3 regions of the Pararhizobium sp. DWP1-1-3 genome follow, and region 3 is predicted to be linked to each of the others. Evidence: predicted binding sites of a transcription regulator. Region 3 holds the regulator's gene; each other region holds the start of a gene.
What was found. Region 3 encodes PhoB, which activates phosphate uptake and scavenging genes when phosphate is short. Its sites were predicted from a motif close to TGTCATNNANCTGTCAT; they were not measured.

Region 1 (3,280 bases), on a different contig from region 3:
TCGACAACGTGTTTTCCGACGAGGACGTGCGGGCCTTTATCGGTAGCGTCTACCGGTTTCTCGGCCTGCTGCCGGACAATTCGATTGCCTTTACTGCCGAGCCGAAGATCGACGGCCTGTCGATGTCGCTACGCTATGAGAACGGCAGGCTGGTCAGCGCCGCAACGCGCGGCGACGGCACGACCGGCGAAAACGTCACGGCCAATATCCGCACTATCAAGGAGATCCCACAGACCCTGCCAGCCGATGCGCCCGATATCGTCGAGGTTCGTGGCGAGGTCTACATGGGCAAGAGCGACTTTTTGGCGCTGAACGAACAGATGGTGGCCGAGGGCAGGCAGACTTATGTCAACCCGCGCAATACGGCGGCCGGATCGCTGCGCCAGCTTGATCCAACGATTACCGCCAGCCGCAAGCTGAAATTCTTTGCCTATGCCTGGGGTGAGATTTCCGAGATGCCGGCCGATACCCAGTCGGGAATGGTTGCGGTGTTCAAGCGCTGGGGTTTTCCTGTCAATCCGCTGACGCAGCGTCTGTCTTCCATCGAGGCTATTCTCGAACACTATAATGACATTGGGCTTAAACGCCCCGATCTCGACTACGATATTGACGGTGTCGTCTACAAGGTTGACCGGCTCGACCTGCAGCAGCGGCTGGGCTTTCGTTCCCGCTCGCCGCGCTGGGCAACAGCCCACAAGTTTCCGGCCGAGCAGGCGTTCACCACGGTCGAGAGTATCGACATTCAGGTGGGCCGCACCGGTGCCCTGACACCGGTGGCGCGGCTGACGCCGGTGACGGTCGGCGGTGTGGTCGTGACCAATGCGACGCTACACAATGCCGATTACATCGAAGGCATCGGCAATGGCGGCGAGCGCATCCGCGAGGAGGATCACGATATCCGTATCGGCGATACCGTCATCGTCCAGCGGGCAGGGGATGTTATCCCGCAGGTGCTGGATGTGGTGATGGAGAAGCGCTCGGCGACGGCTGAGCGCTATCAGTTTCCGAAGATGTGTCCGGTTTGCGGCAGCCATGCCGTGCGCGAGCGAAACGAAAAGACCGGCAAGCTCGATTCCGTCACCCGCTGCACCGGCGGTTTTGTCTGCCGTGCACAGGCGGTCGAGCATCTGAAGCACTTCGTTTCGCGCAATGCTTTCGACATCGAGGGACTGGGCTCGAAGCAGATCGATTTCTTCTTCGAGGCCGACGATCCGGCACTGTCGATCAAGACCGCGCCCGACATCTTCACGCTGGAAAAGCGGCAGAACGCCTCGGCGCTGACCAAGCTCGAAAATATCGACGGGTTCGGCAGGGTCAGTGTCCGCAAGCTTTATGACGCGATCAATGACCGGCGCCAGGTGGCATTGCACCGGCTGATCTATGCGCTTGGCATCCGCCATGTCGGCGAAACCACGGCAAAGCTTTTGGCGCGCTCCTATGGCAGCTATGCGGCGTTTGCGGATGCGATGAAGGTCGCCAGTGATATCGCCTCGGAAGCTCGGAGCGACCTGAATACGATCGACGGTATCGGCGATGTCGTTGCCCGGGCGATCGTCGAGTTCTTCAAGGAACCGCGCAACATGGATGTGGTGTCGCGCCTCTTGGAGGAGGTGACGCCGCAGGATGCGGAAGCGCCGGTTGCAAGCTCGAGCCCGGTCGCCGGCAAGACCGTCGTTTTCACCGGATCGCTGGAAAAGATGACGCGCGACGAAGCCAAGGCGATGGCCGAACGGCTGGGCGCCAAGGTCGCAGGCTCCGTGTCGAAAAAGACCGATCTTTTGGTCGCAGGCCCCGGTGCCGGCTCGAAACTTGAAAAGGCCCGCGAACTCGGCATCGAAACCACCGATGAGGACGGCTGGTTTGTCCTAATCGGTGGGTAATACCCATTCCTTTGCCTTAAGAGCTTTCCCCGTTCCCCTGTCTTCTCTATGACGGCTGCCAGATTTGTGACAGTTTCGTGACAACGCGAAGATAGGTGGGATGAACAATGCTGGGTTGGTTTCGCAAGCTCTTGCCGCGCGAAGACAAGTTCTTCGAGCTTTTCGAAGCGCACTCGCGCACCGTCGTCAGCGCGGCCGATGCTTTGAAAGCATTGCTGGCCGGCGAGGGTGACCTTGATGCCCATTGCGACAGGATCGTGGCCCTTGAAGATCAGGCGGACGCAATCACCCGCGATGTCATGCTTGCGGTCCGCCTCAGCTTCATCACGCCGTTCGATCGCGGTGACATCAAGGACCTGATCCAATCGATGGATGATGCCATCGACATGATGCACAAGACGGTCAAGACCATCCGCCTGTTCGAGCAGACGAGCTTTGACCCGGGCATGCGCGAAATGGGCGTTCTGATCGCCGATTCCGCCAAGCTGGTCGCGGAAGCGATCCCGCTGCTTGATCGGATCGGCGCCAACGTGCCGCGCCTGACCGCCATTGCCGAAGAGGTCAACCGGCTCGAGGAACGTTCCGACCAGCTGCACGACGAAGGTCTCAAGGACCTGTTCCGCCGTCACGGCGCCTCCAATTCGATGGCTTACATCATCGGCAGCGAGATCTACGGCGAACTCGAAAAGGTCGTCGACCGCTTCGAGGACGTCGTCAATGAAATCAGCGGCATCCTGATCGAGAACGTCTGATGGACGCGACACTCGCTTTGCCGCTGCTCATCGCCCTGATCGGCGTCGCGCTGTTCTTCGATTTTCTCAACGGCCTGCACGACGCCGCCAATTCGATCGCCACGATCGTCTCGACGCGGGTTCTGCGGCCGCAATATGCCGTCATGTGGGCGGCATTCTTCAATTTCATCGCTTTCCTGTTCTTCGGCCTGCACGTCGCCGAGACGCTGGGAACCGGCATCATCGACCCGTCCATCGTTACGCCGCAGGTGATCTTCGCCGCCCTGATGGGGGCGATCATCTGGAACATCGTCACCTGGATTTTCGGCATTCCATCTAGCTCGTCGCACGCGCTGGTCGGCGGATTGGTTGGTGCTGGCCTTGCCAAAACCGGCGGCGATGCAATCGTTCTCTCCGGCCTTCTGAAAACCGTGGCTGCCATCTTCATGTCGCCGATGATCGGTTTCATGCTGGCGCTGCTGCTTGTTCTCATCGTGTCCTGGGTCTGCCTGCGCCGGACGCCGTTTGCCGTCGATCGCAGCTTTCGCGGCCTGCAGTTCATTTCGGCCTCGCTCTACTCGCTTGGTCATGGCGGCAACGACGCGCAGAAGACCATGGGCATTATCGCCGTGCTCTTGTTCAGCCAGGGCTATCTCGGCGACACGTTCT
Region 2 (3,280 bases), on a different contig from region 3:
TCGATAACGCGGTACTTGTCGAAGATATTGCCGAGAAACTCGGTGTAATAGGGATGCTCGAAACCACCCTGCTTGAGGATCTGGTAGGACAGGAAAGCCGGGCTGATCGTGCCGATATCCTTGACCGGACCGGTCTTGTTCGACCAGACCACCAGCGGGGTTTCGTGCTGTGCCTTCATCTGCTCGAGCGAGCCTTTGCGCGAGGCGGTGACGTCGTTCATGAAACCGGTGTTTGGATAGACCGTGTTGAGCGGCGGCAAGTGATCGCCGAACAGCACGATGATGGTTTCGCGATCGCGCTCCTTGGCCCAATCCATCAGCATTTTCAGGCTGTCGTCGGCTTCCTTGATACCCTGAGCATAGGTTTCCAGAACCTGCTTGTCGGCGGCGGGAAGATTGCCTTCGACCTTGATGGTGTTCTTGGCATAGCGGTTGGCCTCATAGGGGCCATGCCCTTGCAAGGTGACCGTGAAGAAGAAGAACGGGTCGCGCAGCTGGTCGGCCTGGCGGATGATTTCCTTGGTCAGCGATTCGTCCGAGGCGAAGATGCCTCGCTTCTCCATCACCGGCAGGTTCTCCTCCGACCTGAACTGCTCGAAGCCGAAGGCCTTGTAGACCGCGCTGCGGTTCCAGAACCATTTCTGGAACGGGTGCACGGCGCGCGACACATAGCCCTCGCCACGGAAAAAGGTGGCGAGCGACGGGATCGGGTTGCGGATATACTGCTGATACGGAATGCTGCCATAGGGCAGGAAGGCATTCGAGAAACCGGTGAGCGCCTCGAATTCGACATTGGCGGTCATGCCGCCGAATTCCGGCGAGAAGACGTTGCCGGACTGCATCGCGCGGATCGTCGGCATCGGATCGGGCGACAGCTTGACGTTGGGCAGGCGGGTCGGATCCCAGAAGGATTCGCTCATCAGCACGATAACGTCCGGCTTGCCGCGATGGGACGTGCCGGCCGGCACTGGCTGGGTCGCAATCTTGTCGATCGCATCTGACATGTAGCCCGCCGGCGCCGTGACGTTCGCCATCGGCAGATTGAGCGCAAACGCCATGGTGAAGCCGTTGTGACGGTAGTTCTCGGTCTGGTCCCACATGATCGGGATGACCTGCAGGCGGTCGCGCACCCAGGAGAAATTGTTGTAGTCCATCATGTGGTAGAAAGCGCCGAGCAAGGGCAGGGCGACAGCAAACCGTGCAAGACGCTGGCGGCGGGTAAGCGCGGGAAACCGGCGCCAGGCGACACGGACCAGCCAGATCAGCGCGGCCACGGCCAGGACGATGCCGACGACGATGCCGACGGCCGTCCACGGCCGGTCCCGGACCAGCACCGGCATCAGCTCCATGATCTGGCGGCCGAACAGGAAATCCGTCGGGTAAAGCGGGTCGGACAGGAAAATCTGCTTCTGCCGGCTGACGAGTGCCGGGATGAGCGCCAGCGGCGCGAGCAGGATGACGCCGAAATTTTCGCGCGCAAACGCGGCATCAAGCGCCAGAAACATCAGGAAGAATACGCCGGTCGTGGTCCAGGCGGGACGGGCCGGGTCGAGGAAGAACAACGCCGCCTCCGTTGCGGAGTTGCGGGCAATCCATTCGACGCAAAAAATGAGGACGATCGATAGAAGCAGCGAGAGAGAAATCCGTCCTGCAAGCGAAAGTGCCTTGGCATGGCGAGCGCCGAAACCGATTTGCGGGCCATAGACCCTAGAAGCGGTGGCAGCGATTGCTGCCGATTCAAAAATGGCCAAGGCCGTCTCCGATTTTCATAGAACTGTCGTGTAAATGTCATACAGACGTCATCTTGAACGGAGGATGAATAATTCAAGGGGAGTTCTCCACTGACTTTTTCGGCAGCTGTTGCCGATCCGACATGGCTTGAACGGCGGGGTTGCGAGCCGTAGGAAAAACGCCATCTCTCGGGTGAAACGGATTTTTTTCTGACTTGGTCGCAAGCACGGGGTATTTTGGTGCGGAATGCGATAAACAGCTCCTCGGATGTCCCGGCATCCGCGATAGCAAGATCAAGCACAGGCCTGTTCATGACCGCGCAAAAGACCATTTCCACGACGTTTCGCATCGCTGTTGCCCAGCTCAATCCGACGGTCGGCGACATCGCCGGCAATCTCGCCAAGGCGCGCGAAGCCCGCGCCGATGCCGCACGCAGCGGCGCCGATCTGCTTCTCCTGACTGAATTGTTCATTTCCGGCTATCCGCCGGAGGACCTGGTCCTGAAGCCGGCATTTCTCAAAGCCTGCCAGAAGGCTGTCGATGCGCTTGCCGCCGATACCGCCGACGGTGGTCCGGGTGTCGTGGTCGGCTACCCGCGGCAGGGCGAAGCAGGACGCCATAATTCCGTTGCCGTTCTGGATGGCGGCCAGATTCTGGTCGTTCGCGACAAGGTCGATCTGCCGAATTACGGTGAGTTCGACGAGAAACGTGTGTTTACCGAAGGCGCGATGCCGGGTCCGGTCAATTTCCGCGGGGTTCGGCTCGGCATCCCGATCTGCGAGGAAATCTGGAACGACCTTGGCGTTTGCGAGACGCTGGCCGAAAGTGGCGCCGAGATCCTGCTCGTGCCCAACGGTTCCCCCTATTATCGCGGCAAGATCGATGTGCGCCACCAGGTGGTGCTTCGCCAGGTGATCGAGACCGGCCTGCCGATGGTGTTTGCCAATCAGCTCGGCGGCCAGGACGAACTGGTTTTTGACGGCGCAAGCTTCGCCTTCAATGCCGACAAACAGCTCGCCTTCCAGATGAGCCAGTTCGAAGAGAGCATTTCCGTCTCCGAATGGCGCAAGAACGGCGAAGGCTGGGTTTGTCAGCCGGGGATGATGTCGCGCCTGCCACAGCAGGAGGAGGCCGACTACCGGGCCTGCATGCTGGGCTTCCGCGACTACGTCAACAAGAACGGCTTCAAGAATGTCGTGCTTGGCCTGTCCGGCGGTATCGATTCGGCGATCTGTGCGGCGCTTGCCGTCGACGCGCTGGGCGAAGAACGCGTCCGTACGGTGATGCTGCCCTATCGCTACACGTCGTCGGACTCGTTAAAGGATGCCGAGGATTGCGCCAAGGCGCTCGGCTGCCGCTACGATATCGTGCCGATCGAGGAGCCGGTACAAGGCTTTTTGGGCGCGCTGTCCGAGATGTTCGAGGGAACCGAATCGGGCATCACCGAGGAAAATCTGCAGAGCCGCACGCGCGGCACCATCCTGATGGCGCTGTCCAACAAGTTCGGCTCGATGGTGGTGACCACCGGCAACAAGTCGGAAATGTCGGT
Region 3 (3,280 bases):
GTCATCGTCACGCACTCGATGCAGCAGGCCGCCCGCGTTTCGCAGCGCACCGCCATGTTCCACCTCGGCAATCTCGTCGAGGAAAACGACACCGACAAGATGTTCACCAATCCGGACGACCAGCGTACCCAGGATTACATCATGGGCCGCTTCGGCTGAGGACTTAGCTTGCCACCCTGTCATGAGGGCAGGGTGGTGGCCTTCCAACCCGGATTGTGATCGCAAGGAAAAACAATCATGTCTACGCACATTGCTTCCGTCTACGACGAAGATCTGAAGTACCTGACCCGGCGTATCTCCGAGATGGGCGGCCTGGCCGAACAGATGGTGGCCGAATCCGTGCGCGCGCTGGTCAATTCCGACCTGGCGCTTGCCCAGAAGGTCATTTCCGACGACGCCATTCTCGATGAGGCCGAGCGCCAGATCGGCGAAAAAGCAATCGTCACCATCGCCAAGCGCCAGCCGATGGCTGCCGACCTGCGCGAAATCATGGGATCGATCCGCATTGCCGCCGATCTCGAGCGGGTCGGCGATCTCGGCAAGAACAACGCCAAGCGGGTCATCGCCGTATCGACCGCCAGCCTGCCGCGTCAGCTGGCCCGCGGCCTCGAGCATCTGGCCGAGCTTGCGCTCGTTCAGCTCAAGGAAGTGCTCGACGTCTATGCGTCGCGTTCGCCGGAAAAGGCCAACAGCATCCGCGAGCGCGACAATGAGATCGATGCGATCTACACGTCGCTTTTCCGTGAACTGTTGACCTACATGATGGAAGATCCGCGCAACATCACGCCTTGCACGCATCTCTTGTTCTGCGCCAAGAACATCGAGCGCATCGGCGACCACGCCACCAACATCGCCGAAACCATCTACTATATGGCGACCGGCGCGCAGCCTGTCGGCGAGCGACCGAAGGACGATACGGCCAACACGGTCGGCGCGATCGGTAACTGATCACGCGATAAAGTAAGTAAATTCTTACGCACTGATTGCGCGAGCGGCCGCTGGAGCCGCTCGGCAAGCCTTCGGCCATCCGGCCGGGCGCCAAGGAGCTGAACTGAATGTTGCCAAGAATTGCCGTCGTTGAAGATGAAGAGGCGCTCAGCGTCCTCCTCCGATACAATCTTGAGGCCGAAGGGTTTGAAGTCGATACGATCAATCGTGGCGACGAGGCGGAAATGCGCCTGCAGGAACGCCTTCCCGATCTCCTGATCCTCGATTGGATGCTGCCGGGGGTTTCCGGCATCGAACTGTGCCGCCGGCTGCGCCAGCGCTCCGAGACAGAGCGCCTGCCGATCATCATGCTGACGGCACGCGGCGAGGAAAGCGAACGTGTTCGCGGGCTCGCCACCGGCGCCGACGACTATGTGGTCAAGCCGTTCTCGACGCCCGAACTGATGGCGCGGGTCAAGGCGATGCTGCGCCGGGCCAAGCCCGAAGTGCTGTCAACGCTGCTGAAATGCGGCGATATCGAACTCGACCGCGAAACCCATCGCGTCCATCGCAAGACCCGCGAAGTCCGTCTCGGACCGACCGAGTTCCGCCTGCTGGAATTCTTCATGGCCTCGCCCGGCCGTGTCTTTTCGCGCTCGCAGCTTCTGGACGGCGTCTGGGGCCACGACATCTATGTCGATGAGCGCACCGTGGACGTCCATGTCGGACGCCTGCGCAAGGCGCTGAACTTTTCCAACATGCAGGACGTGATCCGCACCGTGCGCGGCGCCGGCTATTCGCTGGAAAGCTGAGCGCCGTACAGGAAAGAACCGTCAGGCACTGCCGAGCGGTTCGCCAATCTCGATGGCGTGACCATCCGGATCATAAAGGCGGAAGACCCTCTGCGCCCAGGCTTGCGTCTCGATGGGGTGGATGAGGTTTACATCGCCGGAAATGCGCTCGAAAAGCGCATCCAATTTATCGTGTTCGAAATAGAGCAGGATATTTTGTCGGCCATAGGGCTCGGGAACGACTGACGGCTGTCCCCAGACCGTCGTTTCCAGGGATTTGCCGTCATGGATGGCAAATCCCGTTTCAAACATAACAAAATTGCCGAAGTCTCGGCTGATCACCAATCCCAGTATCTCGCAATAGAAAGTCTTCGAGATGCCGATATCCCGCACGAACGGGATGGGATTGACGAAACGGCCGATCCGGCCTCAGCGGGCCCGGCGACGCTCGCCGGACGGCTGGTAGGCAAGCTTGGCGTGGAATGTGCAGTAGGGCGATGTGTCCGGGGAATCGTTGCCGCAGAAGTGGAACTCGTCCTTCATCGGATCGCCAATCGGCCACTTGCAGGTGCGGTCGGTAAGCTCGGTCAGGACCAGGCGGCGCGACATCGGAACGACAACGTTATTGCCGGCCGGCGCTGCTTCCTGATCCTCGCTCGCGCCGATTTCCACTTCTTCCTTCATGACGGTTGCACCGGCGGTGCGGGTCACTGTGCGGGTGGCGGTCATGCGCGACGCTGTGTAAGTCGGTGCACGCGGCGCAGCGGACGGTGCTGGACGTTTTGCACGTGCCGTTGCGGTGCTGCCGCCGGCCTTGGCGCGGCCCGGCAGGCAGAGACGGTGGACCTTGCCGATGACGGCGTTACGGCTAACGCCGCCGAGCTGTGCAGCGATCTGGCTCGCGCTCAAGCCTTCGGCCCACAATTTCTTGAGTTTTTCGACCCGCTCGTCAGTCCAATTCATGGTCTTGTCTCCATTCCCAGCGTTGGTGATGGTCGAATCCTCCACCGAGCCCTGGATATGATCCGAGGCTGAAACGCGATAACACTTTTGGTGACTAGGTCCGCCGCATGCGTTCTAGTAATTGTTTCTTAACGTAGAGCCCGGGGGACTCTCTGACAAGAGTCCGGGGAATCTCACCGAATCGATTTCTGAGTTTTCCCCAACTTGCTTGCTATGCGTGGCATTTTTGCAAGGGTATCCGGCTAAAAAAATTGCGTCCGCTGTATAGCCGCGAATTGCCGGAAATCAGGGGCTTTTGTTGACATCGCAGTGCGAAGTGAAGATAGTGCCCCTGCCGCCGAAAGGCGGCATTTTGATTTTTTGCGGGTTGGTCACAGCCCTATCGACGACGCCGATTGTACAATTGCCGTGATGGTTTGAGGAGACATGCGCCATGGCCGATGCCACGCCGCTTTATGACACATATGCACGCGCGCCCCTGCGCTTCGAGCGCGGCGAAGGCGTCTGGCTGATCGCCGAGGACGGTACCCGCTATCTCGATTTTGCTGCCGGTGTGGCGGTTAATTCGCTGGGGCACGCACATCCGCATCTTGTGTCGG

Region 1: ACP7BS_RS01790 (DUF47 family protein) is a predicted target of PhoB. The motif match lies at 1,947-1,963, and genes of this name have one in related genera.
Region 2: ACP7BS_RS03580 (LTA synthase family protein) is a predicted target of PhoB. The motif match lies at 1,787-1,803, and genes of this name have one in related genera.

What each region holds. Positions count from the first base shown of each region.
Region 1 covers NZ_JAFCTR010000001.1:387,995-391,274, forward strand. Annotated here, with positions in the region: gene ligA (NAD-dependent DNA ligase LigA) at 1-1,880, shown strand, start outside; gene ACP7BS_RS01790 (DUF47 family protein) at 1,988-2,632, shown strand; gene ACP7BS_RS01795 (inorganic phosphate transporter) at 2,632-3,280, shown strand, end outside.
Region 2 covers NZ_JAFCTR010000001.1:724,777-728,056, forward strand. Annotated here, with positions in the region: gene ACP7BS_RS03580 (LTA synthase family protein) at 1-1,691, opposite strand, end outside; gene ACP7BS_RS03585 (NAD+ synthase) at 2,043-3,280, shown strand, end outside.
Region 3 covers NZ_JAFCTR010000016.1:108,076-111,355, reverse strand. Annotated here, with positions in the region: gene pstB (phosphate ABC transporter ATP-binding protein PstB) at 1-159, shown strand, start outside; gene phoU (phosphate signaling complex protein PhoU) at 238-948, shown strand; gene phoB (phosphate regulon transcriptional regulator PhoB) at 1,056-1,739, shown strand; gene ACP7BS_RS25010 (VOC family protein) at 1,761-2,141, opposite strand; gene ACP7BS_RS25005 (GcrA family cell cycle regulator) at 2,148-2,681, opposite strand; gene ACP7BS_RS25000 (aspartate aminotransferase family protein) at 3,115-3,280, shown strand, end outside.